DNA from 3 places in the Gordonia sp. BP-119 genome. Region 2 is predicted to be linked to each of the others. Evidence: predicted binding sites of a transcription regulator. Region 2 holds the regulator's gene; each other region holds the start of a gene.
What was found. Region 2 encodes LexA, which represses DNA repair genes until DNA is damaged. Its sites were predicted from a motif close to CGAACANNTGTTCG; they were not measured.

Region 1 (10,415 bases), on a different contig from region 2:
ATATTGCGCGAACAGATGTGCAGAGTGCGGGATGTGTGCTGGATTCCGTTACCGATCGCGCACTGTGGACGTCAGCGGATCCCTGCGCCGCCGGCCAAGTCTAGTCCTGCGGAGGTCCTGGCAGGGGGAGCGCAGATACCACGGCAGGGCGTAACGCGACGGGAACGACGTACCTGTCGCCCTCGAGCGTCAGCCAGCCTTCTTCGATGTACAACTCGAGCCGACGATGGATTGCCTCGACGAGGAACTCGCTGAGTCCGAGTTTGGGGACCCAGGCGTTGATCTCGGCGATACTCAGCGGTGAATCGCCGAGTCCGCTAATGACCACGCCGATCAAGGACGACGAGAAGTCGATGTCGGGGTTGTATTCCCGAGGAAAGCCGGACCGAACCCATGCGGTGAGACCCACCCGCAGCACGTCGATCCGGGGCTCGTCCCGCCACAGATGGGCGGCGCGCCCGGGACGTGCGCTCGAGGTATTGGCTTCGACGATATCGAGGGCCTGGGCAAAGCCCCACAGGTGATGTAACGACGCGACGTCGCTCATGCTCTTGACGTGAGCGGGGAAGTCGATGTCGAGTCGGCGGGCGAGGTCGCGGGCCTCGGCCGGTTTGAGCCACCGACTCTGCGTGGTGGGGCGGTGCGGACCCAGCCAGTCCAACAGCTCGGTGACCCGCCGGACGGGCTGTGTGTCCAGGAGGGCAGCGCGTTCGGTGGCCTCGTCGACTTCCTCGATTGTCGTGGTCCGTAACTCGAGCCCGGAGGCAAGGGCAAACTGCTCGGCGGCATAGGCCGATACGGATTCGGTGCTGAGCCACATGCCGGTCTCGACCAGGTAGCGGCGCAGCGTCTCGATCGCGATGGCGAGCGGTTTGGCGTCCTGCTGCTGGTTCGACTCGATGTGGTTGAGCATCGACACCATGGTGTCGACGTCGTCGGTAGTCCAGGAGAGCGGATCGAAACCGGGGTTCGTCTGCCCGACGGCGTCGAGCACGATGAACGCGTACGCCCCGATGTGGGTGACAGCTTCCTCGTCGCCGGGGAAGACCTCATCGCGGAGCCACGACTTGAATGATTCGGGAGCAACGTGTCGCCTTGCTGTGCCGAAAAGCGGTACCACGTTGGAGTGGTTGCCACTGCCGGAGTCGTGTTTGCGCTTACGTTGGGCGCGGCGCTTCTTCTTGTCGCGTGAAAGCTGTGACATCGGGCTCAAGAATAGGCGCCCGACTTGTGCGTCGTTCAATACTGCGGATCGGTTTGTCGCGTTCCGGAGAGTCTGTGGCGTCGGGTCCCGAGCCTGGACGGCTGTGAGGGCGGGGGATCGCCAACCCCCGACATCCTGGAGCAAGTGGTCTATGTCACAGAAACTTCAGGCTTGAGCGGAATGCACTCAACTATGTTGGCGTTGTAGACCGCGTATGGCTCATACTTGAGCCTGTTGGACTTAAGAGAAAGGTGCACGCGAGTGGACAGCTTCACCCCCACCACCAAGACGCAGCAAGCATTGAGTTCTGCTGTGCAGGCGGCGGCCAGTGCTGGCAACCCCGACGTGCGACCGGCCCACATCCTCGTGGCACTGCTCAATCAGTCCGACGGCATCGCGTCGCCGCTGCTCAAGGCAGTGGGCGTGGACCCGTCGAGCGTTCGTGCGCAGGCCCAGGCTCTGGTCGATCGCATGCCGACGGTGTCCGGCGCCAGCTCGACGCCTCAACTATCCCGCGAATCGATCGCGGCCGTCACCGCAGCTCAGCAGCTGGCCGGTGAGCTCGACGACGAGTACGTCTCGACCGAGCACGTCGTCGTCGGCCTGGCGACCGGTGATTCCGACATCGCCAAACTGCTGCACAACCTCGGTGCGACTCCGCAGGCTCTGCGCGAGGCGTTCGTCGCCGTGCGCGGCAGCGCACGGGTCACCTCCGAGGATCCCGAATCGACCTACCAGGCTCTCGAGAAGTACTCGACCGACCTGACCGCGGCCGCCCGCGAGGGCAAGCTCGACCCGGTCATCGGCCGCGACACCGAGATCCGGCGCGTCGTGCAGGTGCTCAGCCGGCGGACCAAGAACAACCCGGTCCTCATCGGTGAGCCCGGCGTCGGCAAGACCGCCATCGTCGAAGGTCTCGCGCAGCGCATCGTCGCCGGCGACGTGCCGGAGTCGTTGCGCAACAAGACCGTCATCTCCCTCGACATGGGTTCGATGGTCGCCGGTGCGAAGTACCGCGGCGAGTTCGAGGAGCGGCTCAAGGCCGTGCTCGACGAGATCAAGGGGTCGGCCGGACAGGTCATCACCTTCATCGACGAGCTGCACACGATCGTCGGAGCCGGTGCGACAGGCGATTCCGCGATGGACGCCGGCAACATGATCAAGCCGATGCTCGCCCGTGGTGAGCTGCGGCTGGTCGGTGCCACCACCCTCGAGGAGTACCGCAAGTACATCGAGAAGGACGCCGCACTAGAGCGTCGCTTCCAGCAGGTGTACGTCGGCGAGCCGTCGGTCGAAGACGCCATCGGCATCCTCCGCGGCCTGAAGGACCGGTACGAGGTGCACCACGGCGTGCGCATCACCGACTCCGCATTGGTCGCTGCCGCATCGCTTTCCGATCGCTACATCACCTCGCGCTTCCTGCCCGACAAGGCCATCGACCTCGTCGACGAGGCCGCGTCGCGGTTGCGGATGGAGATCGACTCGCGCCCCGTCGAGATCGACGAGGTCGAGCGGATCGTCCGCCGTCTCGAAGTCGAGGAGGTCGCCTTGCAGAAGGAGACCGACGCGGCGTCGAAGGAGCGGCTCGAGAAGCTCCGCGCCGAGCTGGCCGACCAGAAGGAGAAGCTCAACGAGCTCTCCGCCCGGTGGCAGTCGGAGAAGACCGCGATCGACGCGGTCCGAGACCTCAAAGAGGAGCTGGAAAGGCTTCGCGGCGAGGCTGATCGCGCGGAGCGCGACGGTGATCTCGGACGCGCCGCCGAGCTGCGGTACGGTCGCGTCCCCGGACTGGAGAAGGAGCTCGAGGCCGCGATCGAGAAGACCGGCACGGATCCTTCTCAGGACGTGATGCTGCAGGAGGAGGTCGGACCCGACGACGTGGCCCAGGTCGTGTCGGCGTGGACCGGAATCCCGGCCGGACGCATGCTCGAAGGCGAGACCGCCAAGCTGCTGCGCATGGAAGAGGAACTGGGACACCGGGTCATCGGTCAGAAGGATGCGGTGCAGGCGGTGTCCGACGCGGTGCGTCGTGCCCGCGCCGGTGTCGCGGACCCGAACCGGCCGCTCGGCTCGTTCATGTTCCTCGGCCCCACCGGTGTCGGTAAGACCGAGCTGGCCAAGGCGCTCGCCGAGTTCCTGTTCGACGACGAGCGGGCGATGGTCCGCATCGACATGAGCGAGTACGGCGAGAAGCACAGCGTGGCAAGGCTCGTCGGTGCTCCGCCCGGTTACGTCGGGTACGAGGCCGGCGGCCAGCTGACCGAGGCGGTGAGGCGTCGTCCGTACACGGTGGTCCTGTTCGACGAGATCGAGAAGGCTCACCCGGACGTGTTCGACGTGCTGCTGCAGGTACTGGACGAAGGTCGACTGACCGACGGTCAGGGCCGGACGGTGGACTTCCGCAACACCATCCTGATCCTCACCTCGAACCTCGGTGCGGGGGGCGACAAGGATCACGTCATGATGGCGGTGCGGTCGGCGTTCAAGCCGGAGTTCATCAACCGTCTCGACGACGTGGTGATCTTCGACGCCCTGAGCCCGGAGGAACTGGTGTCGATCGTCGACATCCAGCTCGACCAGCTCAAGAAGCGCCTCGCGCAGCGTCGCCTCGACCTCGAGGTGTCGACCAAGGCCAAGGAATGGCTGGGCGCACGCGGATTCGACCCGCTGTACGGTGCTCGCCCGCTGCGCCGCCTGGTGCAGCAGGCCATCGGTGACCAGCTCGCCAAGCAGCTGCTCGCCGGCGACATCCGCGACGGTGACGTCGTGCCGGTCAACGTCAGTGCCGACGGAGAGTCGTTGGTACTCGGCTGAGTTCGTGACTGACAAGTGAATGACAAAGGGACCCATCCTTCGGGATGGGTCCCTTTGTCTGCGCCGGCTACGGATGTGGGAAGCGGTCGAGGTTGTCCTCTACCCACAGGCGCAGTGCGTCCAGCGGCCCGGCGGCGTCCACCCCGAGTTCCGTCAGTTCGTATTCGACGTGCAGCGGGACCGCCGGATAGACGGTGCGGGTGAGCATCCCGGCTGTCTCCAACCGACGCAGAGTCGCCGTGAGGACTTTGGGGCTGATCCCGTCCAGCCGCACGCGGAGCTCTCCGAACCGCATCGGTCGATCGCGGAGGGCGCCGATGACCAGGGCGCTCCACTTGTCGGCGAGAAGGTCGAGCATCCCTCGGCAGGGACACGACGCAGAGTAGGCGTCTCCGCGATGGGACGGTAGTGACATGGCGCTGGCCTCGATGCTTTCTATTGGATACTAGGAGCCCTTGCGGGTAACTGGGGTCGTGGGGATACCTTAGCGCCATGACACGAGAGATGACAGCCCTGGTCGCGGTCGCTGCGAACTCCGTCGAGGACCCGAGCGCGTTCGCCGAGACGACAATGCCGGTGCCGGCCCCCCGTCCGCACGATCTCCTCGTCGAGGTCCGCGCGGTCTCGGTCAACCCGGTGGACACCAAAGTGCGTGCAGGCCTGCGTGACTCCGATCCGCCGCGTGTTCTGGGATTCGACGCGGCGGGGATTGTCGTCGGGATCGGCGACGAGGTGTCGAGGTTTGCCGTCGGGGACGAGGTCTACTACGCCGGTTCGATCGATCGGCCGGGAACGAATGCCGAGTTCCATCTTGTCGATGAGCGGATCGTCGGGCGCAAACCGTCGTCCCTCGACTTCGGCGCGGCTGCCGCACTGCCGTTGACCACGATCACTGCCTGGGAGTCGTTGTTCGAGAAGCTGCGGGTCAATTCCGCGGACTCGGGAACGATCGTCGTGGTGGCGGGTGCCGGGGGCGTCGGCTCGATGGTCATTCAGTTGTCCCGGACCCTGACTGATCTCACCGTGATCGCAACCGCGTCACGGCCTGAGTCGCAGGAATGGGCGCGAGGACTCGGTGCCCACCACGTCGTCGACCCGAGACGCCTGCGCGAGGACGTGCGGGCATACGCTCCGCGCGGTGTGGACTACATCTTCTCGCCCCACTCGGACGGAAATGTCGAGTCCTATGCCGACATCATGGGTGTACACGGTCAGGTCGTCGCCATTGACGAGCCCGAAGGTCTCGATACCCTCCCGCTGAAGCAGAAGAGCCAGAGTTGGCATTGGGAGTTGATGTTCTCCAAGCCGTTGTTCGCACCGGAAGACGACTCACAACACGAGATCCTCGGCCGGGTCGCCGAACTCGTCGACGCCGGCAAGATTCGCAGCACTGTCAACCGTGAACTGGCTGGTTTCACGATCGAGAATCTTCGTACAGCGCACCGAGTCTCCGAATCCGGAGGGGCGATCGGCAAGGTGGTCCTCACGCGCTGACCACCGCGGATGAGCCGGCGAACTTCACGAGGTGGCGAGTAACTCCATGAGGTGTGCTTCGACGAGGGAGGGCCGGGGCGTGCGTGGTCCGGGTCGGGGTGGTCGGACGTCGATGACGTGGCTGGTTTTCAGCCATGAGCGGCGCGCGTCATGTGGGCGTGGCTCGTCGCCGGACGTGGTGCGTCCGTGGATCTCTCGCCGCACCTGTGCCAGGTGGGCCTGCAACCGCTTGGGTATGTCGGGTCGGCGGTTGATGTATTCGGGGTTGGGCGGTGCGCCGGGTTCGACGTTGAGTCGCCAGGCGCAGCGGCCTTCGTCTGGCCCGGACCGGACGATCCGGGTGGTGTACTGGCCGGGTTGGTCGCCGACCATGCGGTTGTGGCGGGGACAGGCCGGTGCGAGGTCATCGATGTCGGTGAGTCCGCCCTTGGCCCAGTCTCGTTCGGCGTGATGAAGCTCGACCTGGGTGGCGGGCTGATCGCACCCGGGAGCCGAGCACACCTCGCCGTCGGGTCGGGCGAAGGAGACCAGGCGTTGTTCGCGGGTGGCGAGGCGTTTGCCCCGTCCGAAGTGCAGGGGGACGGTGGTGGCGTCTTTGAAGATCGCGAGCCAGGGTTGCATGTCGGCGGCCATCGCGATCAAGTCCCGGATGGGCAGCAGGGTTCCGGTGGCGGTGGTGGCGAGTCCGGCTTCGCGGGTCAGGTCGGAGAGGTCGGCTTTGATGATCAGTTGCACGGGCAGGCCTCGGTGCGAGGTTCCCAGTGTTCCGTCGGCGAAGCCTGCGGCCAGTGCGGCGTCGAGGGCGTCGTGATTGGTCTGGGCGAGAGTGCGGCCGTCGCGGTCGGCTGCCGAGGCCAGGGCGTCGGGGTCGGCGGTGCCGGCCGGTCCGCGAGGCGACTGCGGGTCGTCGGGGTTGTTGAGTCCGGGTTTGCCCCAGACGGCGAACATCATCGTCAGCCGGGCGACGAGTTCGGGTGTCAGGGTGCCCGATATCTTGGCGGTGCCGTCGGCGCGTTGCCGACCGATCCACAGGCCGCGGCGTCGTTTCTGGTCGGTGTCGTCGGCCAGGGTGCCGTCGGGGTCGAGATGGGCGAGCAGCCGCGCGCCGAGCCGGGTGATCTCGGCAGGCGTGTGGGCTTCGGCGATTTCGGCCATCTGTCGTTCAGCGGCGACCTTGATGTCGTGGTCGATGGTGCCCGGGATGCGGTCGAGGACGTCCAATGCGGCCTGGACGTGCGCGGTGCCGACCGTGCCTTGTGCGAACGCTTCGGCGAGACAGGGGTATTCGGGTGGGAGGACCTCGCCGCCGAGGCTGGTCCGGTGGGCGGTGGCGTCCATATGCTTACGGCGGCGCATCGGGTTCGACACTCGTAGCCGGTGGGTCATGAACTGCATCAGGGTGCGGCAGCCGGCCTTGCGTGGCAGGTCGCGGGCGACGGCCTGATCGATCTGCCGGTCCCCGGCGACGGTCAGACGAGCGATGGCGCGTTCGGTCTCCGCGGCCACCTCAGCGAGTTCGGCATCGGTACACGGCGACAGATCCACGGTCTGCAATTTGTCGAGGGTGCGGTGGAGATCGGCCACCAACTCAACGGCACGCGGTTGCGGCGCTGTCGAGTCGCCACCGACGTGTGCGGTGCTGGGCATGACGGTCACCTCCTCCGAGAACCGTTGCTGCGAATGTAGGTTCGAGTGTACACCAATCCAGACGTGCGGCAAGGCCAAACATACTGCTGTGCAATGCTATTCGTTGATGTCGACTTGTCGGTGTCGTGTGGTAGGGGCCTCGGACGGAAGCTCTTCCCGCGATTCACACGGCGACCTGTACGACAGGACCACCGCCCGTTGCTCAGCGCACGACCTCCCGGTGCCCGGCGTCAAGACGGCGGGTCCAACCGCGGGCGTCGAGGTACTCCAGTAGCGGAATGACCACGCGCCGAGTGGTTCCGAGCGCCTGACGAGCGGCGCTGGTGGTGAACGGCTGATCGAGCGAGGCGAGGATGCGCATCGCCAGGGCGGGGGCGGTCGGCAACAGCACGACACCGTCGCGCAAACGGAGAATTCGGCCCGTGCGCTCGGCGGCGGCGAGTTCTCGGGCGCCCAAGCCGAGTGCGGTGAGGTCATCGGCCTCGGGTGCACGGAACGGGTGGTCGGCGAGCCGGCGCTCCAGTGCGCTGACCGCGTCGTCGGCATCACCCAGGGAGGGCTTGTGACCCGGGATTGCCAGGTGCCCGTCGGACGATGACAGCCCGGCTTCCGAGATGACGGTCGCCAGCAGCGTCGTGTCCGGGAGCCCGAGCAGCGCGGGTGCGCCGGCCGCAGAGAGCCCGGCCGACAACGGGTCCCGTTGATGTAGTTCGCGGACGGCGGCGTGAAGCCGTTCCGCCCAGGCGGTGAGGGAGGTTTCGGCGACCCACCACTCGCCGATCACTCGTACGCCGTGGGGAGCGGGCTCGGCGTCGTCGACCAGGCCGAGTCGCGTCAGATCGGTGACGCGCATCGCGCCACGCCGATGCACTTCTTCGGCGGCCCCGGCGCCGTCGGACATGGCCGCCAGCGAGGCAGCGCGCCGTGTTGCGTCGCCGCGCCGGGTCAGCGCCGGGGGATCGGGGTGCAGCACGACGCCACCGCCAACAATCCGTTGGCCGGGATCCCGGAGCACCACCCGATCGCCCCGCGACATCGGCACGGCACGGGCGAGGGTCACACGCGCGTGGTCGCCGTCGAAGGGGCGCAACCGAACCGGTAGCGCCGCTGTGCCGATGTGTGCGACGAGGTGTTCCGGTGCCTCCTCGAAGGACATGCCGCTCACGCGCCGGACATCGGCGACTGCGGAGGTGTGCCAGGCTCCGGGCGTCACGAGTGCGTCGCCGCGCGAGACGTCGTCGACGCCGACGCCGCGCAGATTGATCGCGACTCGGCTGACCGGGCCGGCGCTGGTGAGAGTTGCACCCTCGCTCTGCAATCCACGGACATCGAGTCGCCGGCGGCCGTCAACCGTGAGCAGGTCCAGGGTGTCGCCGACCGAGATGGTCCCGGCGGATAGGGTGCCGGTGACGACGGTGCCGGCGCCGGTGCGGGTGAAGACCCGGTCGATCCAGAACCGGACACGCCCCGAGGTCGACGGCGGTGATGTCCCGGCCAAGACGGCGTCGAGCCGTGTGCGCAGTTCGTCGATTCCGACGCGATCGGGCGCCGACACCACGACCGCCGGCGCATCGGAAAGGCCGGTGCGGCTGAGGCGATCACGCGACAGATCGATCACTTCACGAACGCGGTCGGGCGAGGCCCGGTCGGCTCGGGTGATGACCAGCAGCCCGTACTCGATGCCGAGGGCGGCGACGGCATCACGGTGGTCGTCGGACTGGGCGCTCCATCCCTCGTCCGCGGCGACGACGAACAGGACGACGGGCGCCGGGCCCAGGCCGGCCAGCATGTTCGGGATGAACCGCTCGTGGCCGGGGACGTCGACGAAGGCCACGTCGGCACCGGAAGGCAGTGTGGTCCAGGCGAAACCGAGGTCGATCGTCAGCCCGCGGCGTCGTTCCTCCTCCCATCGGTCCGGCTCGATCCCGGTCAGAGCACGCACCAGTGTGGACTTCCCGTGGTCCACGTGTCCGGCGGTGGCCACCACGTACTTCACGAGCGCGACTTCACGACGCGCCCAGAGCCTGTCGGATCGCGGCGAGTACCCGCACGTCGTCGGCTTCGGGAACGCAGCGCAGGTCCACCAGACACGCGTCGTCGTGAACGCGGGGTAGGACGGCCGGATCGCCGACGCGTAGGCGGGCGGCCGTTGCGACCGGAAGCCGCACCGCCCACCCCGGCAGCGGCACGCCGGGTGCGCCACCGCCACCCACCCGTCCGTCATGGGCGACGATCGGGAATCCGACTGCCGTGCCCAGGGATTCGGTACGCACGCGAAGTCTGTCGGGATCGGCGTGGAGGTATTCCCAGACGGGGGGTCGTGGCCCGCCGACGGTTGCCTCCATCGCAGCCAGTGCCAGCTTGTCCGCGCGAACGGCCCGTGCGAGTGGGTGTTTCGCGAGACGCTGAACGAGCGCTCCATCGCCGAGGAGGAGTCCGGCCTGTGGTCCGCCCAGGAGTTTGTCGCCGCTGGCGATGACGAGGTCGGCGCCGGATTCGAGTGTCGTGGTGGCGTCGGGTTCGTCGGGCAGCAGCGGGTCGGGTTGCAGGAGTCCGCTGCCGATGTCGGCGACGACGGGCACGCCGTGCGCCCGGGCGAGGCCGCGCAGCTCGGAGAGCGATGTCTCGCTGGTGAAGCCCTCGACCCGGAAGTTGCTCGGATGCACCTTGAGAATTGCTCCGACGTCGTCGTCGGTGAGGGCGTCGGCGTAGTCGCGTGCGTGGGTGCGGTTGGTGGTGCCGACCTCGTGTAACCGGGCGCCTGTCGACGCGATCAGTTCGGTGAGCCGGAAACCTGCGCCGATCTCGATCATCTCGCCACGACTGATGACGACTGCACGCCCGGCCGCCAGCGCGGTCGTCGCCAGTACCAATGCGGCCGCACCGTTGTTGACCATCAGCGCGTCTTCCGCTGCGGGACAGGCTCGTAGGAGAGCGCTGCGGGTGGCCGCCCCGCGCTTCGACCGGGTGCCGGACTCGAGATCGAGTTCCACGTCGACGTAACCCGACGCCGCGCCGACGGCGTCGAGCGCCGCGGGTGACAGCGGTGCCCGCCCGAGGTTCGTGTGCACGACGACCCCGGTGGCGTTGAGCACGGGGCGGATCGACGAGGCATACGACGCGCTGACCGATTCCACGACGATCCGCTCGACGTCATCCGGTGGCGTCTCGCCGCGGCGGGCCGCGTCCTGGGCCTGGCGAATGATGTCGCGAATCGCTGTGTCGCCCAGTCGTGCACGCGCCGCGGACACCGCGG
Region 2 (10,415 bases):
TTCAGGGCGTCGGCCGCCATGTAGGTGTGGGCGATGCCGGTCGGGCATGCGGTGATCGCGACGATGCGCGGCGTGGCCGGTCCCGGGTCCGCGATCCGGTCAGAGTCCGGGTGGGCCGGCGCACCTTCGGATTTCGTGGTCGACGTCAGCGGTGCTGCCGCGGCGGCCGGGGCAGTGGTCGACGGGGCAGTGGTCGACGGGGTGGCGGTCGGCGCGGCTGTGCTCGCGGCCGGCGGCGCGGGGTCGATGGCCTCGTTGACCAATTCGATGACCCGCTCCTCGTTCTCGGCCGCGCGGAGCGAGGCCACGAAGTCGGGCCGGACGAGTGAGCGCGCCAGCGAGCTGAGGAGCTTCATGTGCGCACTGGCACCCCCCTCGGGGGCGGCGATGAGGAAGACCAGGTCGGCCGGCCCGTCCGGTGCGCCGAAGTCGACCTTGCGGGACAGCCGCGCCATGGCGAGACTGGCCGCGGTCACCGACGCGGTACGGGCGTGCGGGATGGCGATGCCGCCGGGAAGTCCGGTGGCGGACTTGGCTTCTCGGTCCAGTGCGGCCCGCGCGAGGTCGGCGGGATCGGTGGTCCGGCCGGCCGCGGCGAGGGCGTCGGCGAGCGTGGTGATGACGGCGGCGGGATCGCCGCCGGCGTCGACGTCGAGACTCACCGTCTGCGCGGTGATGATCTGCTCGGTCATGGCATGTCCTTCGGTGGAAAGGGTGGGGTCGGTGCTGGGTGGGTCGATGGTGGATGGAGTCGGTGCTGGATGGGTGCGGTGTTGGATGGATGTGGGGACCCGCCGGGACGGTGCCGTCAGGTCATGCGCGCGGCTCCCGACAGTTCGGTCACCCGCACGCCGGGGAGGTCGAGGTGGTCGGGCGTGGGGGCCTGGGTGCCGGCGAGCGATGCGGCCGCCGCGCCGTACGCCACGGCCGACCGGAGGCAGTCGGCGGGCGCGGCCCCGGTGCTCTGCGCGATGAGGTAGCCGGCCAGTGACGAGTCGCCGGCGCCGACGGTGCTGCGCGGGACGATCGGCGGCGGGGTCGCCGACCACACGCCGGACGCGGTGACCAACACGGCCCCGACGGCGCCGAGGGTGGCGAGGACGTTGCCCCCGATCTGCTCGGCGATGGTCGCAGCGGCGTCGATGACCGGTCCGAGATCGTTGCGCGCGAGCGCTTCTCGGAGCTGTCCGGGGTCGGCGCCGGTCAGTTCGGCGAGCTCGTCCTCGTTGGGCTTGATCAGGTCGACGCGACCGGTGACGCTGGCACGGAGGGGTGCGCCCGAGGTGTCCACCGCGACCCGGCAGCCGGCGAGGACGAGGTCGTCGGCGATCGAGCGGTACCAGTCGTCGGGGACGCCGGGAGGCAGCGAACCGCAGAGGGTGACCCACTGCGCGGAGCCGGCGTGCTCACGGATCAGCCCGACGAGCGCCTCGCGATCCGCGCCCGTCAAGGTGACGCCCGGTGCGTTGATCTTGGTGGTCGTCCCGTCGGATTCGGCGATGGTGATGTTGGACCGGACCTCGCCGTCGACCGGCACGGCGTCGTAGGGGAGTGCGAGGTCGTCGAGTGCGGCCCGCAGCGGGTCGCCCGGTCGCGCCGGGAGCAGTGCGCGGGTGGCCAGGCCGGCGGCCGCGACGACCCGGGCCACGTTGACGCCCTTGCCGCCCGGCTCGGTGCGGACCACGCCGGCGCGCTGCACCTCGCCGCGGGCGAGCGGTGCGCCGAGTTCGAGGGTGCGGTCGAGGCTCGGGTTGGCGGTGACGGTGACGATCATGCGATCACGACCTCGACGCCGCGCGCGGACAGGGCCGCCGAATAGGCCGGGTCGATCCCGGAGTCGGTGATGAGGACGTCGACGTCGTCGAGTCCGGCGAAGGAGGTGAGGTCCTCCCGGTCCATCTTCGAGCTGTCGGCGAGGACCACGACGCGTTGTGCGGCCGCGACCATCGCCGCCTTGACTGCGGCCTCGTCGGGGTCGGGTGTCGACAACCCGTGGGCCTCGCTCAGCCCGTTCGTCCCGATGAAAGCGGTGGTCACGCGCAGTCGGCGAAGCGCGTCCACGGTCTCGACGCCCACGGTCGCCTGGGTGAGACCGCGTACGCGTCCGCCGAGGGCGTGCAGACCGTCGGGATGGGTGCCCGCGAGCAGGCCGGCGATGGGCAGGCTGTTGGTGAACAGGGTGAGCCTCCGATCGGGTGCGGTCGCCTCGGCCGCACGGTAGGTGGTGGTGCCGGCGTCGAAGAGCACCGAACCGCCGTCGGGCGGCAGGAACCGGATGGCCGCGCGGCCGATCGCGGTCTTCTGCTCGATCTGGCTCGACTCCCGTTCGTCGATCCCGAGCTCGCCGAGGGTGCGCATGATCTCGGCGCGTACGGCGCCGCCGTGGACCCGCTGGAGATGTCCGGCGCGTTCCAGTACCGCGAGATCGCGTCGGACGGTCTCGCTGGTGACGTCGAATTTCTCGGCGAGCGCGGCCACGGATGCCCGCCCCGCGAGGCGCACCTCGTCGACGATCGCCTGTTGTCTCTCCTCGGCGTACACACGGCTCCGATCTCCGGTTTCGACCACCCCGCTTGTTGAGGCGTGTGGGATTGGATGTTGTAGTAATTGTGTTTACGCCTGTTTGTGTTGACAAGTCAAGCACTTTTTGTAACGGTGGTCACATCGATAGTCGAGTGAGAGGCAAGACGATGGCGCAGATCCTGACGGGAACCCCGGTGGTCGGCGGGTTGGCCCACGGTCCCGCGCTGTGGCCGGGCGAGCGACCCGACCACTCGCCGGAGAAGCTCGGCGTCGGTGTGGAGATCGCCGAGGAACGGCGCGCCGACGAGGTCACGCGCTTCGCCACCGCGTCCGGCGCCGTCGCCGCGCGGCTGCGCACGCGCGCGTCGCAGAACACCGGGGTGACGGCCGAGGTGCTCGCCGCGACGGCGGGCCTGGCCGAGGACCGCGGCTGGATCGGTGCCGCGACCGCGCTCATCGGCAAGGGCGCTCCCGCCGAGGCCGCTGCCGTCGCGGCCACCGAACAGTTCGCGGCGGTGTTCACCAAACTCGGCGGACTGATGGCCGAGCGGGTCACCGATCTCAACGACGTGCGCGACCGGGTCCTCGCCGAACTGCTCGGCCTACCCGAACCCGGTGTGCCCACCCCGGAGGTGCCGTCGGTCCTGCTCGCCGACGACCTCGCGCCCGCCGACACCGCGGGCCTCGACCCCACGAGCACCATCGCCCTCGTCACCCGCCTCGGCGGACCGACCAGCCACACCGCGATCATCGCGCGCCAGCTGGGGATCCCGTGCGTGGTGGCGGTGGCCGACCTGGATGAGATCGAGCCCGGCACAACCGTTCTCGTCGACGGCAGCACCGGGCGGATCGAGGTGGAGCCCGATGTCGAGGCGGCCCGGGCTCGCGTCGACGAGGATCGGCGTCATGCCGCACTCGTCGCCGGCTGGACCGGTCCGGGGCAGACCGCCGACGGGGTGGCCGTGGCGGTGCTCGCCAACGTCGCCGACGGGTCGTCGGCACGCGCCGCGGCCGGGTACCCCGTCGAGGGCGTCGGGCTCTTCCGCACCGAACTCGCGTTCCTCGAGCGTGCCGACGAACCGTCGGTGGACGAGCAGGCCGCGATCTACCGGGAGGTGCTCGATGCGTTCGACGGGCAGAAGGTGGTCATCCGCACCCTCGACGCCGGGTCCGACAAACCGCTCCGGTTCGTGACCCATCCCGACGAATCGAACCCAGCGCTCGGCGTGCGGGGCGATCGGATCGCGCTGGCGCACCCCGAGATCCGCGCGCATCAGCTCGACGCGATCGCGCAGGCCGCGTCGGGGTCGGCCGTCGCGCCGTGGGTCATGGCGCCGATGATCGCCTCGCCGGCGGAGGCGCGCACGTTCGCCGCCGAGGTCCGCGGCCGTGGTCTGGTCGCCGGGGTGATGATCGAGGTGCCCGCGGCGGCGATCCTGGGCGAAGCCGTCCTCGCCGAGGTGGACTTCGTGTCCATCGGCACCAACGATCTGACCCAGTACACGATGGCGGCCGACCGGATGTCGGCCGATCTCGCCGGACTGACCGACCCGTGGCAACCGGCGGTGTTGAGCCTCATCGCGGGTGTCGCGGAAGCGGGCGCACGTCAGGGAAAGCCGGTCGGGGTGTGCGGCGAGGCCGCCGCCGATCCGAACCTCGCCTGCGTGCTCGTCGGTCTCGGGGTCACCTCGCTGTCCAGCGCGCCGGCTGCTGCCGCGGCCGTGGGGGCCCGGCTCGGCGAGGTGTCCGCACCGGACTGCCGGGCCGCCGCCGAGGCCGCCCTGGCCACCTCGGATCCCGCCGCGGCGCGCGAGGCTGCCGCGGCGGTGCTCGACGGTTCGGTCGGTGGAGAGGTCAGACTCGCCGCATCACGGTGACGACCTTGCCGAGGATGACGGCATCGTTGCCCGGGATCGGATCGAACAGTTCGTTGTGCGGCATGAGCCAGACGTTGGGGCCCTGACGCTTGAAGGTCTTCACGGTGGCCTCGCCGTCGATCATGGCCGCGACGATGTCGCCGTTGTCGGCGACGTTCTGCTGCCGGACCACGACCCAGTCGCCGTCGCAGATCGCGGCGTCGATCATCGACTCGCCGACGACGCGCAACAGGAAGAGCGATCCCTCGCCGACCAGCTCACGGGGCAGCGGGAAGACGTCCTCGACGGCCTCCTCGGCCAGGATCGGACCGCCGGCCGCGATACGGCCGAGAACCGGCACGAAGGTCGGCTCGGGCAGCTGACCGGCCGACGGGGTGTCCGGCGACGGGGTGTCACTCGGGGCGATGTTGACCGCACGGGGACGGTTCGCGTCGCGCTTGAGCAGCCCCTTGCGTTCCAGCGTCCGCAACTGATGGGCCACCGACGACGTCGAGGCCAGGCCGACCTCGTCGCCGATCTCCCGGATGCTCGGCGGATAACCGCGCTCGCGCACCGAGCGGCGGATCACCTCCAGGACCCCGGCCTGTCGCGGGGTGAGTGAGGCCTCGGCGGCGGCGGCGTCGAACGGGGCCTCGTCGTCGGCGCCCTGCGCTCGGCCGCGCCTATCGCCGGTGTCACTCATGTTCGGTTCCTCTCGTCTTCGGAACGTGCTGGTAGATGGCTTGCACCGGGTCCGAGCCTAGCCGAGTGCGACCGGCACCTCAAACATTTGTTCGATGTGTCGCGAGACTTTGTCGGGACGTCGTGCTACAAATTCGAACATCAGTGCATCGAACATCTGATCGATGTTCGAACACCGACCGTCACACCCCGCACGATCCCAGACACCCGAACACCGGAGGGCACCATGCGCACCGCCACTCTCGTCGCTCCCGTCCGCACCGACCGTCCCGACGCTGTCCGGCCCCCCACCGACCGCGCCGATGGGGTCCGGACGCGCGCCCCGCTGTCCGACGGCGGCCGCCCGGTAGACAACCGGCCGGCCGGCACCCGACCGCGGGGTGCGTCGCCGGTGACCCCGCGGGTCGGCGGCACCCACTGTGGCTCTCCGGTCGGGGTGCGCGGGCGTGGCCCGGTCGGACCCGACGCGGCGGTGTTCCGTCGCCGCCGCACCGCGGTCGCGCTCCTCGCCGGCGTCGGGCTGGCGTTCGTCGTGTGGGTGTTCGGTGTCGTCGGCCAGAACTACTCGGACTCGCTGACCCCGTCCGTCGTGAGTGCCGAGGTCGTCCATGTGCGCTCGGGGGACTCGCTCAGCTCGATCGCCGGCCGGGTGGCACCCGAGATGCCGCGCGAGGTCGTGATCGACGAGATCGTCGCGATGAACGATCTCGGCTCGAGCGCGCTGCAGGTGGGCCAGCCCCTGCTCACCCCCCGGTACCGCTGAGGCCGGACGGTATCCTCGATGTCACAGGGGCCGGCCGACAAGCGGCGGGGCGCACGCTTCGGGTGCGTTCCAGCGTCCCGCGACCTGCGTGAGGACACGATGCGCTGCCCCTTCTGCAAGAACGACGACACCAAGGTCATCGACTCGCGTGTCGCAGATGAAGGGCAGGCCATCCGCCGCCGTCGCTCCTGTGTGGAGTGCGGTCGCCGGTTCTCGACCGTGGAGAGCGCCGTGCTCGCGGTGGTCAAACGCAACGGCGTGACCGAACCGTTCAGCCGGGAGAAGGTCATGCGCGGCGTGCGGCGAGCCTGTCAGGGCCGCCACGTCGCCGAGGACGCACTCGCGCAACTCGCCCAGCAGGTCGAGGACACGGTGCGCGCCAGTGGATCGGCCGAGATCCCCAGCAACGAGGTCGGACTCGCCATCCTGGGCCCGCTCCGCGATCTCGACGAGGTGGCGTATCTGCGTTTCGCCTCGGTGTACCGGTCGTTCGACTCGGTGGAGGACTTCCAGCGTGAGATCGACGACCTGAAGGCGGCATCGGGTTCCGGGAGCGCGCTCGCCGAACCCGTGTCAGCCGAGTCGGTCCAGAGCTCGTAGGACCCGTTTCTCCGACACCGGGAACGCGGTACCGAGACGCTGGGCGAACAGCCCCACGCGCAACTCCTCGACGAGCCACTGTGCTTCGTCGTCGACCGCCGCCCGCCGGTGCTCGGGTACCTGTTCGAGACGCTGGGTCCACCGTTCGACGACGCGATCGACGGCGGCCACCCCGGCCAGGTCGCGTGCCGCGGATGCGGGTAGTGCCTCCAGACGTGCCTGCGCGCCGTCGAGATAGCGCGGCAGATTCTCCAGGTGGCGTCGCGCGGTGGCCGCCACGAATCCGTCGAACACGAGGTGGGCGACCTGTTCGGCGACGTCGTCGGCAGCCAGCGAACCGGCGTGCCGGTCGATCGCCGCCCGCAGCGGGGCCATCCGTTCGAGGGCCGCGACGGCCAGCGAGAAGTAGTCCGGTGCGGCCGCGGCGACCCGTGGCCGGATCTGTTCGAGCAGCGCCGAGAAGGACTGCGGTGAGCGAACCGCGGCGAGCTCTGCGTCGTCGATGTCGGCGACCGTGTCCCGGGTCGCCCGGCGGGTGCAGTCGGCGAGCAGTGCCTCGATGGTCGAGTACGGGCTCTGGCTCAGGGCGAGTCGGTCGACCGGACTCAGCGAGCCGGCGATCCGCTTGTGCAGCGGAGGTATCGCGAGGTCGAGGAGGGCGACGATCCCTCGTCGCAGGAGGCGGTCTCGTGTCTCGGGGCTCGCCGCATCGACGACGACGACGCCCCGCGCGTGGCCCTTCGCATCGGAGACCACGTCGATCGTCGGGTACCGGGTCAGCCGCTGCCCCGCGACATCGACCGTGGTCTGCTCGGCGAGCGAGCCGATCCCGTCTGCGGTCCAGGTCCGATACAGGGTGCGCGACACCGTCTTCGGCGCCGCGGGCGTTCCGGTCTGCTGAAGTTCGGGCAACGAGTCGGCGCGGGAGACGATCCGCCCGGAGTCGTCGGCCACCGCGAAATGCATGCGCAGGTGCGGCGGTACCCGGTCGGTGTCGAAATCGCCCGCGGTCACCCGCATCCCGGTGATCGCGGAGAGCTCGCGGGCCAGCCCGGTGGTGAGCGGCTCCTTGCGCGGGGTGAGCCGGCCGAGCGCGAGTTCGGCGAATCGCTGCGCGGGCGACATGCTCTTGCGGAGCTGTTTCGGCAGCGACTTGACCAGTGCGGTGGCCAGTTCGGCGCGCATGCCCGGGACCGACCAGTCGAAGCCGGCCGGTCGGACATGGGGTAGCAGTGCCTGCGGGATCACGACGGTGACGCCGTCGTCGGGTGCGCCCGGTTCGAACCGGTAGCGCAGTTCGAGTCGGGTGTCGCCCTGCTGCCAGGCGCCGGGATAGTCCGTCGGGGCGACGTCGGTGCCTCCCGTGACGTCCTCGGGGCGCAGATCCAGCAGATCCGGTTCGGCCCGGCGGGCCTTCTTCCACCAGGTGTCGAAGTGCCGAGCGGAGGTGACGTCGGCCGGTAGCCGCTGGTCGTAGAACTCGAAGAGCTGGTCCTCGGTGATCACCAGACCCCGGGTGCGCGTGCGGTTCTCGACGTCCGAGGCGGCCTCGAGAAGCGTGCGATTGCGGTCGAAGAAGGCGTGCTGCGTCCGCCAATCGCCCTCGACGAGAGCGTGCCGGATGAACAGCTCCCGCGAGACCACCGGGTCGATGGGGCCGTAGTCGACGCGCCGGCGGGCGACGAGCGGGACCCCGTACAGGGTCACGCGTTCGTAGGCCATCGCCGCTCCGCGTTTCGCCGACCAATGCGGCTCGCTGTGGGTCCGCTTCACCAGATCCCCGGCGAGTTTCTCGGCCCACAGCGGATCAATCCCGGCGACGGTGTGGGCGAACAGGCGCGACGTCTCGAGAACCTCGGCCGCCATGATGAAGGCGGGCGGCTTCTTGGCGAGCGGAGAGGCGGGGAAGATCATCAGCGTGGTGTTGCGCGCACCGGTGAACTCGCGGCCCTCGGTGTTGCGGGCGGCGATGTTGCTGAGCAACCCGGACAGGATGGATCGGTGGACGGCGTCGGCGTCGAGTTCGGTGGGCGCGACCGACCAGTCGAGGTCCTTGACGATCTCGGTCAGCTGCCGATGGAGGTCCTGCCATTCCCGGATGCGCAGGAAGTGGAGGTACTCGCGCTCACACATGCGCCGAAAGCGGCTGCCGGACAACTCCTTGCGCTGTTCGCCGAGGTACCGCCACAGCTCCACGTAGGACAGGAAGTCCGACTGCGGGACGACGAAGCGCCGGTGCTGGGCGTCGGCGGCCTCCCGGTGCTCGGCCGGCCGTTCCCGTGGATCGGGGAGCGACATCGCGGCGGCGATCACGAGAAGGTGGTCGAGACAACCCAGTTCGTGTCCGGCGATGAGCATCCGGGCGACCCGGGGATCGACCGGGATGCGCGACATCGACCGGCCGATCGGGGTCAGTCGCGGGGGCCCGCCCTCGCGCGGGACGGTGATGGCGCCGAGTTCGGTGAGAACACCCATACCGTCGCGGATCGCGCGGTCGTCGGGCGGCTGGACGAACGGGAACTCGGCGATCTCGCCCAGTTTCAGCGAGGTCATCTGGAGGATGACGGCCGCGAGGTTGGTGCGCAGGATCTCCGGGTCGGTGAAGGCCGGCCGTGAGTCGAAGTCGTTCTCGCTGTAGAGACGGATGCAGACGCCCGGGGCGACACGACCGCATCGACCGGCCCGCTGCCGGGCACTGGCCTGTGAGACCGGTTCGATGGGAAGACGATTGACCTTGGTCCTGGTGGAGTACCGACTGATACGGGCGGTGCCGGTGTCGATGACGTAGCGGATGCCGGGCACGGTCACCGACGTCTCGGCGACGTTGGTCGCCAGCACGATCCGGCGTCCGTCGGAGGGGGAGAACACCTTCTGCTGCTCGGCGATCGACAGTCGCGCATAGAGCGGCACGATCTCGGCACCGGGACCCTTGCCGCCGCCGGTTCGTCGACGGAGCGCCTCGGCGGTCTCTCGGATGTCCCGTTCGGTGGGCAGGAACACGAGGATGTCGCCGCGGCCACCGGCCCACAGTTCGTCGACGGCGGCGTCGATGCCCTGTATCTGGTCGAGGTCGGCATGTTCGCCGCCGCCGGCGTCGTCCCCGTCGTCGGGGCGTTCCTGCAGGCTCAGCGGTCGGTACCGGATCTCGACCGGATAGGTGCGCCCGGATACCTCGATGACCGGGACCGAGGTCTTCGGCGTGCTGAAATGCCGTGCGAAGCGCGCCGGATCGATCGTCGCCGAGGTGATGATCACCTTCAGATCGGGGCGTCGGGGCAGCAGGCGGCGCAGATAGCCGAGGATGAAATCGATGTTGAGGCTGCGCTCGTGGGCCTCGTCGATGATGAGGGTGTCGTAGCGGCGCAGCATGGGGTCGGTGGCGATCTCGCGGAGCAGGATGCCGTCGGTCATGACCCGGACGAGGGTGTCGGCGCCCGACCGGTCGGTGAACCGGACGGAGTAGCCCACCGCGTCGCCGAGTTCGGTGTCGGTCTCGTCGGCGATGCGCTTGGCGACCGAGCTCGCGGCGATGCGCCGGGGCTGGGTGTGCCCGATCGACCCGCGGATGCCACGCCCGAGTTCGAGGCAGATCTTGGGGAGCTGGGTGGTCTTGCCCGAGCCGGTCTCGCCCGCGACGACCACGACCTGGTGGTTGCGGATCGCCTCGGCGATCTCGTCGCGTGCGGCGGAGACGGGTAGTTCGTCGGGGAAGCGCAGAATCGGCACGGTCGCGCGCCGCCGGTCGAGACGAGCGCGTGCCTTGTCGACATCGGCGACCAACTGTCGCCACTTCGCGGCATCCGGGCGCGCGGCGAGCCGATCGATGCGACGACGCAACCGGTCGGCGTCGACGAGGCCCACGTCGTCGAGTGCGCGGAGCAGATCCGAGCGGGGGATGTCCGATGCAGCGGTGTCCGGTGGAGACGGGGACGGGTCAGGTGACGAGGACGGGGCCGACATGATCACTCCAG
Region 3 (10,415 bases), on a different contig from region 2:
GACTCGGTGTCGGGCAAGGGCCAGGAACTCGCCGAGGACGCACACGAGTCCGGCGGAACCCTCGACTTCATCCAGGGCATCATTCCGGAATCGATGCTGTCCGCGCTGACCGAGGGCAGCGTCCTGCAGGCGCTGTTCGTCGCGCTGCTCGTGGGCTTCGCGATCCAGGCGATGGGCCGCACCGGCGAACCGATCCTCACCGCGGTCTCCTACTTCCAGAAGCTCGTCTTCAAGGTGCTCACCATGGTGCTCTGGGTGGCCCCCATCGGCGCGTTCGGCGCCATCGCCAGCGTCGTGGGACAGACCGGCTGGGCTGCGGTCCAGCAGCTGCTGACGCTGATGCTCGCGTTCTATCTGACCTGCCTGGTGTTCGTGTTCGGCGTGCTCGGGGTGCTGCTGCGCACCGTGTCGGGCGTCTCGATCTTCAAACTCGTCAAGTACCTCACCCGCGAGTACATCCTGATCTTCGCGACGTCGTCCTCGGAGTCCGCGCTGCCTCGCCTGATCGCGAAGATGGAGCACCTCGGCGTGGAGAAGACCACAGTCGGCGTCGTGGTGCCGACCGGGTACTCGTTCAACCTCGACGGCACCGCCATCTACCTCACGATGGCGTCGATCTTCATCGCCGACGCGATGGGCGACCCGCTGTCGGTCGGTGAGCAGATCGGCCTGCTCGCGTTCATGATCATCGCGTCCAAGGGCGCCGCCGGCGTCAGCGGTGCGGGACTGGCCACCCTCGCCGGCGGACTCCAGGCCCATCGCCCCGACATGCTCGACGGCGTCGGCCTCATCGTCGGCATCGACCGGTTCATGTCGGAGGCCCGCGCGGTCACCAACTTCTCCGGCAACGCGGTCGCGACGCTGCTCGTCGGCTCGTGGACCAGCACCATCGACAAGCAGCGCATCGACGACGTGCTGTCCGGCCGGGATCCGTTCGACGAGAGCAACATGGTCGACGACGAACTCGACGACGACCCCACCGGTCGCGGAGCCCACGAGAAGGTCCTCACCCACTGACGACCCGCGACGACGAAGGCCGCCCCACCGGAATGGTGGGGCGGCCTTCGTGTATCCGGGTGTGCGAGCGATCAGCCGCCGGCGGCGGCGGTGGCCATCACGCGCAGCGAGGCGATCAGCCCGTCGATCAGGTTGCCCTGACGGAAGCCGGTGACCGCGGCGGTGACACCGAGAGCCGCGACGCGATCGTTCACGCGGGTGGACACCTTGTTGCCGGAGACGATCACCACGTCACGCGAGTTCGGCGAGACGGCGATGAGGGTGCCGTACGCGGGCTCGGGCGATCTCGCGAGGATCGCGCGGGCGCTGGTCTCCAGCTCACCGTCGAGGTCGCCGATGTAGACCGAGAAGCGCACGAGGGCCTTCTCGCTGGCGGCCTTCAGCGTCTCGTCGAGCGCGATCAGATCCTTCTTGCTGAACGGCGGCGTCGTCGGAGCGTCGGCCGGGTAGCGTGCCGCGGAAATGCGACCGCTGTTGGTGAAGACGGCGCCCAGCGGCAGTTCGGCGGCCGACCGGGCCGCGACCTCGGCGCTCACATTTGCGTGCGTAACCTCACCATTTGCCACTGGCCGAGCTCCCATCGACGTCGCCGGGTTCCGCATGCCGCGGAAGTGCCATCGGTTCGATGTCGGTGGCACTGAAGAGAAGCGGTGCGTGTTCCCACTGCTGGTCGAGGGTGTATTCCTCGACCTTCGGGTACTTGACCCCGGAGGAGAACACCATCGCGACAACACAGAGCAGAACAGCAAGCACCGTGAGAATCGTGACTGGCACTCCGATGGGGACGATCAGGCTGTCGACGTCCATGTCACCCTTTCGATGGTCGCGCCGGACCCGCCCGGTTGTCGGCGCAGGTCATCGTTGATCAATCTAACCCACTGGCCGCCGCCCGGCCCACGGGGGCCTACAGCGCGTCGTAGACGTGTGAGGCGACCCCGTGCGACCGGATCATGCCCCTCACGCGGCGCCGGCATCGAGGTACTGCAGCCACGCCGGATCGATGTCCTTGATGGTGGCCAGCACACGCCAGTGCCTGCCCTTCGGCACGGTCGGAACCGTCCGCAGCGTCCACCCCAGCTCCCCGAGCAGACGATCCGCCTTCCGGTGATTGCACGAGGCACAGCACGCCACGCAGTTCTCCCAGGTGTGCGTCCCGCCCCGACTCCGCGGGACCACGTGGTCGATCGTCGTCGCCCGTGCACCGCAGTAGCCGCACCCGTTCAGGTCACGACGCATCAGAGCGGCCCGAGTCATCGGCACGGTCGCCCGGTACGGCACGTGGACGTATCTGCGGAGGCGGATCACGGTCGGAACCGGGACCGCACCACCCACGGAGTGCACCGCCTCGCCCTGTTCGTCGGCGTGCACCAGATCGGCGCGATCACGGAGGATGAGGACGACCGCACGCCGGACCGTCACGGCCGTCAGCGGCTCGTACGTGGCGTTGAGGAGCAGCACCCGGCGGCGTGTCCAGGCCCCGGCGCCGGGAGCGGGACGGATCTGCCCGCGTCCCGTCTTCGCGTGTGATCTGTGCGTCATCTCGCCTCCCGCCACCCCGCCGAGCACAAGTCCACCACGGTGGCGGTCCCCGTGACAGCTGTTTCACGGTGTCCGGCCAGCTCACGGGGCCGACCCGGCGTCGACGTTGAGACACCGCGCCCGGGTGAGGACAATGGCGAGGGTGACTGGCGAACCCAACACATCCCCTCCGACCGCACCGGCGCCGGCAACCCCCGCGCGGACCTTCTACGACGAGGTCGGCGGTGCCGAGACGTTCCGGCGACTCACGGCTGTGTTCTATCGCGAGGTGGCGCGCGACGAGGTGCTGCGCCCGCTGTATCCCGAGGAGGACCTGGGTCCGGCCGAGCGTCGGATGCGGATGTTCCTCGAACAGTACTGGGGCGGCCCGCGAACCTACTCCGATGAGCGCGGCCACCCCCGACTCCGCATGCGTCACAACCCCTTCCGCGTCGGTCCCATCGAGCGGGACGCGTGGCTGCGCTGTATGCACACCGCAATCGCCTCCATCGACGACGACACGCTCGACGCACCCCACCGCCAGGCGCTGATCGACTACATGGAGATGGCTGCGCAATCGATGATGAATTCACCCATCTGAGAGCGTTTTCTGTCCCGACACGCCGCCCGACTCGCCGACTGACCTGGATTTCTCCGAGAAAACTCAGGTAGGGCACAATGACCACGGTGAGCGATGAGACACCAGAGGTCGTCCCCGCCGAGCCATCCGACGGGGGTCAGCCCGACGACGTCGCGTTCGACGACGGCGCGATCGAGTCCGACGTCGCGTTCGACGACGGCGCGATCGAGTCCGACGACGGCGCGATCGAGTCCGACGTCGATGCGCTCGAGGAGCCGGCTGCCGGCGAGGCCGTCGTCGCCGCCGACGCACCGGTCGCACCACCCGTTGTGTCGCAGCTGGATCCGGCTGACACCACGTGGTGGAAGTCCGCGGTGTTCTATCAGCTCTATCCGCGCTCGTTCTCCGATGTCAGCGGTGACGGCGTCGGCGATCTCGCCGGTGTCATCGACAAACTCGGCTATCTCGAACTCCTCGGCATCGATGCGATCTGGCTCAGTCCGATCATGGCCTCTCCCATGGCAGATCACGGTTACGACGTCTCCGATCCCCGGGACGTCGATCCCCTCTTCGGCGACCTCGACGTCTTCGACGAGCTCATCGCCGAGGCCCACGAACGCGACATCCGGGTGACGATGGACCTCGTCCCCAACCACACGAGTGACCAGCACGAGTGGTTCCAGGCCGCGCTGGCCGCGGCCCCCGGCAGTCCCGAACGCGAGCGGTACATCTTCCGGGACGGCCTCGGTGACGACGGCGACGAGCCGCCGAACAACTGGCACAGCATCTTCGGCGGACCCGCCTGGACCCGGGTCACCGAGGCCGACGGCTCGCCGGGACAGTGGTACCTGCACATCTTCGCCAAGGAGCAGCCGGACCTGAACTGGGAGAACCCGGACGTCTTCGCCGATCTCGAGAAGACGCTGCGCTTCTGGCTGGATCGGGGTGTCGACGGCTTCCGCATCGACGTCGCGCACGGCATGGCCAAACCCGCGGACCTGCCCGACATGGACCTGTCGGCGACCAAACTGCTGCAGAACTCCGACGACGACCCGCGTTTCAACAACTATGCGGTGCACGAGATCCACCGCAAGATCCGCAAGGTCCTCGACGAGTATCCCGGGGCCGCCAACGTCGGTGAGATCTGGGTCAGCGACAACGAGCGATTCGCCGAGTACCTGCGTCCCGACGAACTGCACCTCGGGTTCAACTTCCGGCTCGCCAAGGCGCCGTTCGAATCCGGTGCGATCAGGGAGGCCATCGAGAACTCACTCGACGCGGTGTTGTCGGTGTCGGGTACTCCGACGTGGACGCTGTCCAATCACGATGTCGCCCGCGAGGTCACGCGATACGCCGTCGCCGACCCGGAGACCGGGGCACTCGACCTCGAGCGCGGCACGAGGCGCGCACGAGCGATGCTCGTCGTCGAAATGGCCCTGCCCGGAACGGTTTTCCTCTACAACGGGAGCGAACTGGGACTGCCGAACGTCGACGACCTGCCCGACGACGCACTCCAGGACCCGGTGTGGGAACGGTCCGGACGCACCGAACGCGGGCGGGACGGCTGCCGCGTCCCGATCCCCTGGGAGGGGACCGAGCCGCCCTTCGGGTTCAGTGCGACGCCCGAGACCTGGCTGCCGATCCCGGAGTCGTGGCGCGCGCTCACCGTCGAGGCCCAGCTCGAGGACGTGGGGTCGATGCTGTCGCTCTACCGCGCCGCCATCGACCTGAGGGTGACCCGTCCGGAGTTCACCGGTGAGCACCTCGAGTGGTACGGCGCGCCGGAGGGATGCCTGGCGTTCCGTCGTTCCGAGGGTCAGCTGGTCTGCGCGCTGAACGCCGGCGATGAGCCGGTGCCCCTTCCGCCCGGCGAATTGCTGCTCGTCAGTTCGCCTCTCGTCGACGGGATGCTGGCGCCGGACGCAGCGGCCTGGCTGGTGTGACTGAACTCGGGCAGCCGGCCGCGGACCACGTGAGGGGCACGCAGGCACCTCACCGCCGTCGATAGCAAGCAAGACAATCGTGAAACGCTGCTAGAAGGGCGGCGGGTTGGCGTCGTTCCAGCGCTTCTCGGCGCGTTGGTGGCGTCGGAAGTCGTTGTCGCGCTGCTTGGTGAGTCGGTCGCGGGCGGGGTGATCGGGTGATCGTCTGGGGAAGAGCTTGTTGAACAGGTCGCGTCCGCTGAAGGCGTTGCCGACGAACATGTGACCGGTGGGTGTGGTGAACCAGGCGGTGCGGGACTCGTCTTGGTGGTCCTGCCAGCTGGTGAAGGTCTTGATGCGGTGATGGAAGCGGCACAGCGGTTTGAGGTTGCGCGCATCGGTCGGGCCACCGCGCCGCGGGTCGGTGTGATCGAAGGGTTCGGTGTGGTCGAGGTCGATCTGCCAGACCGGGGCGTTGCAGCCGGGGAAGGTGCAGCACAGTTCGCCGGCACGCACCAGCGCCTGCAGCTTCTTCGACGGGGTGTACCGCGTTGTCGAACTGTCTGCCTCGGGAGCCGATGCCAGTGGCGCGGCGGGGGTCGGTGCGGGATGGATGTAGGTGCGTCGCGCTTCGGCGAGGAGTTCTCGCGCGGTGTCGGCGTCGATGATGCCATGGCGGTCGAGGAACGCGGGATCGTCGTCGAGACCGATCAGGGTCGACAGGTTCACCACGATGTGAAAGGTCGCGCGCGGCGCCAGCGAGTCCGACGCCGAGTCGGTCGGCGCGGCCGGGTCATCGGCAGCGGTGTCGGGGGCTGACGGGTCGACGAAGGTGTCCGCATCCACCATCTCAGCAGCTGGTGCAGGCGGCTCGGCGGTATCCACTGTCGCTGGGTCGAAATCTGGTGCTGTGTCGGGTTCGGTTGCGGCAGGTCGACAGTCGTCGCATAGGCAGGTGATGGCGGCTTCGCCGCGCGAAAGTGCTTTGAGGGCATCGACCCGGCGATTGGCCAACTTTCGAGGGTCACCGGCGTGGACCGCGGTGGCCATCGCCGTCAGGCGGGCGTCGAACTCGGCGGCATCAGCATCGGGCAGCGTCCCGGAGATCCGGGACTGCCCCGGCGTGAACCGATCGGGGGTGACCGTCACCTTGCGGTCGGACTTCACTCGCTCCTTGCGTCGGCGGATCGCGTCGGGTGCCCACTTGGCGACGATCGAATCGACCATGGCGGTGAACCGGGCCGTCGACATCGGTGGGCGGGCGAAGATCGCTTCGGCGAGATGGGCGTCGACGGTCTGCATCTCTTCGTCGTCGGTGATGAGATCGGTGCGCTTGAGAGCGATGAGGAAGCGGCGCTTGTCGATTCGACCGCACGCCAGTGCGTGCCCGGTGAAGGAGAGTCGGTAGCGCAGTGCGTCGCCGGCCTCGATGAGGTCTTTCGCCTCGGCCGGTGTCACGGTGAGGGTGGCGCCGACTTCGGCGATGGCTTGTTCGAGACCGTTGGGCCCGAACTGCTCGTAGGGGTTCTCGCCGGCGGCCACTCGCGCTGATAGGTGCTCGAAGGCTTCGATGGAGTCGAGTTCGCCGCTGTGCGTCTCGGCGCGGCGCTGCGCGTAATCCATCTCGCGTTCATCGTGAATGAGGCTGGCAACGACCATCATTCGATGCGCGGACGCTGCCGCCAAGCCCGCGCAGTGGTTGAGGACCTCGACGAGTTCGGATGCGGAGAGTTCATGGTCGGGACGAAAGCGCGGTTCGACGGACTCCTGTGATGGGTCCACCGCCGTGGATCCGGCCCCCGCCCCCGATGACATGACACCATCGTACTCGAAAATATGTTCGAGTCAAGGCTTGATTTTTCCAAGTCCCGGACGTCCTACAAATCGAACCACGACGTACTGACAGGCCTCCGACTTCGAGATAATCGTGTCTGCGTGGCGGCCAGTGCGAATCACCATGGCTGGAGCTCAGGCGACAAGAGAGATCATCGTGAGACACACCGTTTAGTTCAGGACGGTGACCGCGAGATCGCGGTGCCGGCGCTGGTACACCGAGCCGAAGCGTGCATCGATCCGAATCCACGCCGCCGACATCCGGATTCGTACCGGTTCGTCGGCTGCGATCGCCCCGGTGTCGGAGGTCTCGGTGACCGCTCGTCCGTCCGCGTCGCGGATGAATCCCATGCCGGTCAGGGCGAAGACCGATCGCATGCTCACCGCGGCCCGCAGCGCACCCTCCTCCGACGTGACCTCGAGGACATCCTGATCGAGCAGACCCGTTGCGGGACCGTGCCCGCTCCCCTCCTCGCGCGCCACCCGGGCGCCTTCCCGGGACAGTTCGACCACGCTGCGGGCGGGTACGTCGTCGATGTGCCGGAACCCGACCGCAGCGGGAAGCGCTCCGCGCCAGGCACTGTCGAGTGAGAAGCCGGGATCGACCGCGGTGCCCGGGCCGGCCGATTCGACGGTCGCACGCAGTGTCGAAGCGTCGCACACGATGTCGGTCGGCGCGATTCGTCCGGTCACCGACCGGGTGGCGAGGACGTCGAACCCGGTATGTGCCCACAAGGCCACCAGACCGTCCGAACGCGCGACCACCCGGACGACGGCGGCATCGTCGAGACGTACTGCGTGCGAGAGGAACGCGAGGGCGTTCGATCGGTCCGAGGACGCGAACTCGATGAACCGCTCCATCAACTCGGCCCGCCGCGTGTGGCCGATTCCCCGGCAGGGCGGCGGAATCCGGCGAGGTAGACCTTCTGTTCCGGGGTGAGCCGGGCGATGCGCTGGGCCGCCACGTCGAAGGCGACGAGCTGTGTGCTGGCGACCACGGCGGGGCGAGAGGCGGGGTCGGCACCCGCCGCGCGCACTTCGTAGCCGACGGTGAAGTCGACGGCCCGCAGGCGTTCGACGAACATGGTGACCTCGATCGGCCCCTCGGAATGACGCAGCTGCGCTTGATATCTCACGTGTAGGTCGGCGACGAGGCAGCCGTCGCGCAGGGGCGCGGTCGGTCGGCCGTCGTAGAAGAGCCAGGGAATGCGCGCCTCTTCGAGCAACGTCACCATCCGGGCGTGGTTGATGTGCGCGTAGACATCCATGTCCGACCAGCGCACCGGCACCTTGACCAGGTATCCGTCAGCGGTCGTGGTCCCGGCGTCCTCGTTGAGCACGTGCGTCATCCCCTGTCAGATCGGTGTCGGCGGGCGGCCAGCGCGGCCACCCCGGCCCAACCCTACGCACTACCCGACCCGGTCAAGCAGGCGCGATCTCCACCGGCAGACCGTTGAGGACGACGGTCCCCGAGAGCGGGTCCAGCAGGGCGCCGTCGTTCAGGTCGTTCACGTTCACACCCGGCTCGGCGGCAGCGACGCCCAGTCTGATGCCGTCGACATCATGACCCCACCCGTGCGGCAGCGACGCGACCCCGGGCCGGATGTCGGTGGTGATCTCGACGGGAACGGTCAGCGAACCGCCCGCACCACGGACCTTGGCGACGTCGGAGATGCCGAGTCGGTCGGCATCGTCGGGATGCATGAGCAGGGTGCATCGATTGGTACCGCCGGTGAGGGCCGGGAGATTGTGCATCCAGCTGTTGTTCGACCGCAGGTGGCGGCGGCCGACCAGCAGCAGGCTGCCGTCGGCGGCCGGCGCCGGGTCGCCCCCGGCGTCCACCGCTGCGCTCAGGCGTGCGAGGTCGCCGATGAGCGGGTCGGGAGCGAGTTCGATCTTGCCGGATGCCGTGCGGAGCACCCCGGGCAGGCGCGGCCGCATCGGCCCCAGGTCGATGCCGTGCGGCGCGGCCAGCACATCCGCGAACGTGAGGCCGTTGCGCGCGCCGAAGGCGTCGCCGTACGCCCCGAGGCGGAACAGCATGTCCAGCCGACGCTGGTGCCCGGGCGCGTCGGGCAACTTCGCGACGAGCGAGGCGACGTCACGACCGGCGACGGGCGAATAGGGGTCGGTGACCTCCTTCGACAGCGTGGCCGCGATGACCTGTTCGTCGACGAGGCCCGGGTCGGCGTCGACCCCGGCCCCGGACAGGCCCAGGATCAGCCGGCAGACGATCTCGATCTCGTCGGGACGGCCTGCCGGCAGCGGTAACACGGGCGGCGAGTAGCGGGCGGTGGCCCGGACCGCCAGGTTGTTCAGGATGGCATCGAAATGCGGACTCTGCGACGGGCGCGGCGGCGGCAGCACGACGTGTGCGTGCCGCGTCGTCTCGTTCAGATAGGGGTCGACGCAGACCACGAACTGTGCGTCGTCGAGTGCGCGTCCCAGTCGTGCGCCGTTCGGCGCGGACAGGACGGGGTTACCCGACACCGTCACCAGCGCCCGCAACCGCCCCTCGCCGGGCGTCTCGAACTCCTCGGCCATCGCGACGGCGGGGAGCTCACCGCCGACCTCCGCGTGACCGGAAACCCGGCTGCGCCACCGCCCGGTACGGAACCCCCGGCCCGCACGGGCCGGGCGGGGCGACGGAGCGGTCGGTGCGAGCGGGAACATCACTCCCCCGGGCCGGTCGAAGTTGCCGGTGAGGATGTTCACCACGTCGATGAGCCAACTGCCGATGGTCCCGAATTGCACTGTGGTGGTGCCCATCCGGCCGTAGACGGCGGCCGATTCCGACGCGGCGATCGACCGGGCGAGAGCCCGGATGTCGGCGGCCGCCACACCACAGAACGAGGCGACCCGTTCGGGAGTGAAACCGCTCAGCTCGTCGCGCAGCGCCTCCACGCCGGTGACATGCGTGGCGATCCCGCCGAGGTCGGCGGCGACGAGGTCCTCGTCGAACAGGCACTGCACCACCGCGCACAGCAGCGCCGCATCCGTTCCGGGCCGCGGCGCGATGTGGGTGTCCGCCAACTTCGCCGTGCGGGTGCGTGCCGGGTCGATGACGGTCAGGCGCCCGCCCCGGCGGCGCAGCGCGGTCAGTTTCCCGGGGAAGTCGGCGGCGGTGGTCACACTGCCGTTGGAGACCACCGGGTTCGCTCCGATGATCACGAGATGATCGGTGCGGTCGAGGTCCGGGACGGCAAAAGTCCCCGCATGACCGACGAGGTAACCGGTGGCCGCCTGCTTCGGCATCTGGTCGAGGGTGCTGGCGCTGAACACGTTGCGGGTACCGAGTGCCCGGATGAGCAAGGGCGCGTACATCGTGCCGGCGACGGTGTGCGCGGACGGATTGCCGAGGTAGAAGCCGATCGACTCGCCGCCGGAGGTCGAGATCACCTCGCGCAGCCCGTCGACCGCAGCGGTGAGCGCTGTGTCCCAATCGGTTTCGACGAGCCGACCATCGCGCCGGATGAGCGGACGGTCGAGACGATCGGGATCGTTGTCGAGCTGGGCGAAACTCGCACCCTTCGGACACAGGTAGC

Region 1: JW364_RS18360 (HNH endonuclease signature motif containing protein) is a predicted target of LexA. The motif match lies at 7,190-7,203, and genes of this name have one in related genera.
Region 3: JW364_RS04370 (HNH endonuclease signature motif containing protein) is a predicted target of LexA. The motif match lies at 6,867-6,880, and genes of this name have one in related genera.

Annotation. Positions count from the first base shown of each region.
Region 1 covers NZ_JAFFZF010000035.1:14,495-24,909, reverse strand. The annotation lists gene JW364_RS18380 (hypothetical protein) at 101-1,204, opposite strand; gene clpB (ATP-dependent chaperone ClpB) at 1,466-4,018, shown strand; gene JW364_RS18370 (helix-turn-helix domain-containing protein) at 4,086-4,376, opposite strand; gene JW364_RS18365 (zinc-binding alcohol dehydrogenase family protein) at 4,511-5,512, shown strand; gene JW364_RS18360 (HNH endonuclease signature motif containing protein) at 5,537-7,159, opposite strand; gene selB (selenocysteine-specific translation elongation factor) at 7,362-9,155, opposite strand; gene selA (L-seryl-tRNA(Sec) selenium transferase) at 9,166-10,415, opposite strand, start outside.
Region 2 covers NZ_JAFFZF010000028.1:39,342-49,756, reverse strand. The annotation lists gene JW364_RS16195 (fructose-specific PTS transporter subunit EIIC) at 1-692, opposite strand, end outside; gene JW364_RS16190 (1-phosphofructokinase family hexose kinase) at 809-1,774, opposite strand; gene JW364_RS16185 (DeoR/GlpR family DNA-binding transcription regulator) at 1,771-2,541, opposite strand; gene JW364_RS16180 (phosphoenolpyruvate--protein phosphotransferase) at 2,691-4,400, shown strand; gene lexA (transcriptional repressor LexA) at 4,378-5,082, opposite strand; gene JW364_RS16170 (LysM peptidoglycan-binding domain-containing protein) at 5,308-5,844, shown strand; gene nrdR (transcriptional regulator NrdR) at 5,944-6,444, shown strand; gene hrpA (ATP-dependent RNA helicase HrpA) at 6,418-10,404, opposite strand.
Region 3 covers NZ_JAFFZF010000004.1:117,131-127,545, forward strand. The annotation lists gene JW364_RS04340 (cation:dicarboxylate symporter family transporter) at 1-1,017, shown strand, start outside; gene JW364_RS04345 (DUF5130 family protein) at 1,089-1,583, opposite strand; gene JW364_RS04350 (hypothetical protein) at 1,570-1,824, opposite strand; gene JW364_RS04355 (HNH endonuclease) at 1,975-2,556, opposite strand; gene JW364_RS04360 (globin) at 2,690-3,136, shown strand; gene JW364_RS04365 (glycoside hydrolase family 13 protein) at 3,214-5,058, shown strand; gene JW364_RS04370 (HNH endonuclease signature motif containing protein) at 5,149-6,852, opposite strand; gene JW364_RS04375 (hypothetical protein) at 7,042-7,731, opposite strand; gene JW364_RS04380 (thioesterase family protein) at 7,731-8,219, opposite strand; gene JW364_RS04385 (molybdopterin-dependent oxidoreductase) at 8,293-10,415, opposite strand, start outside.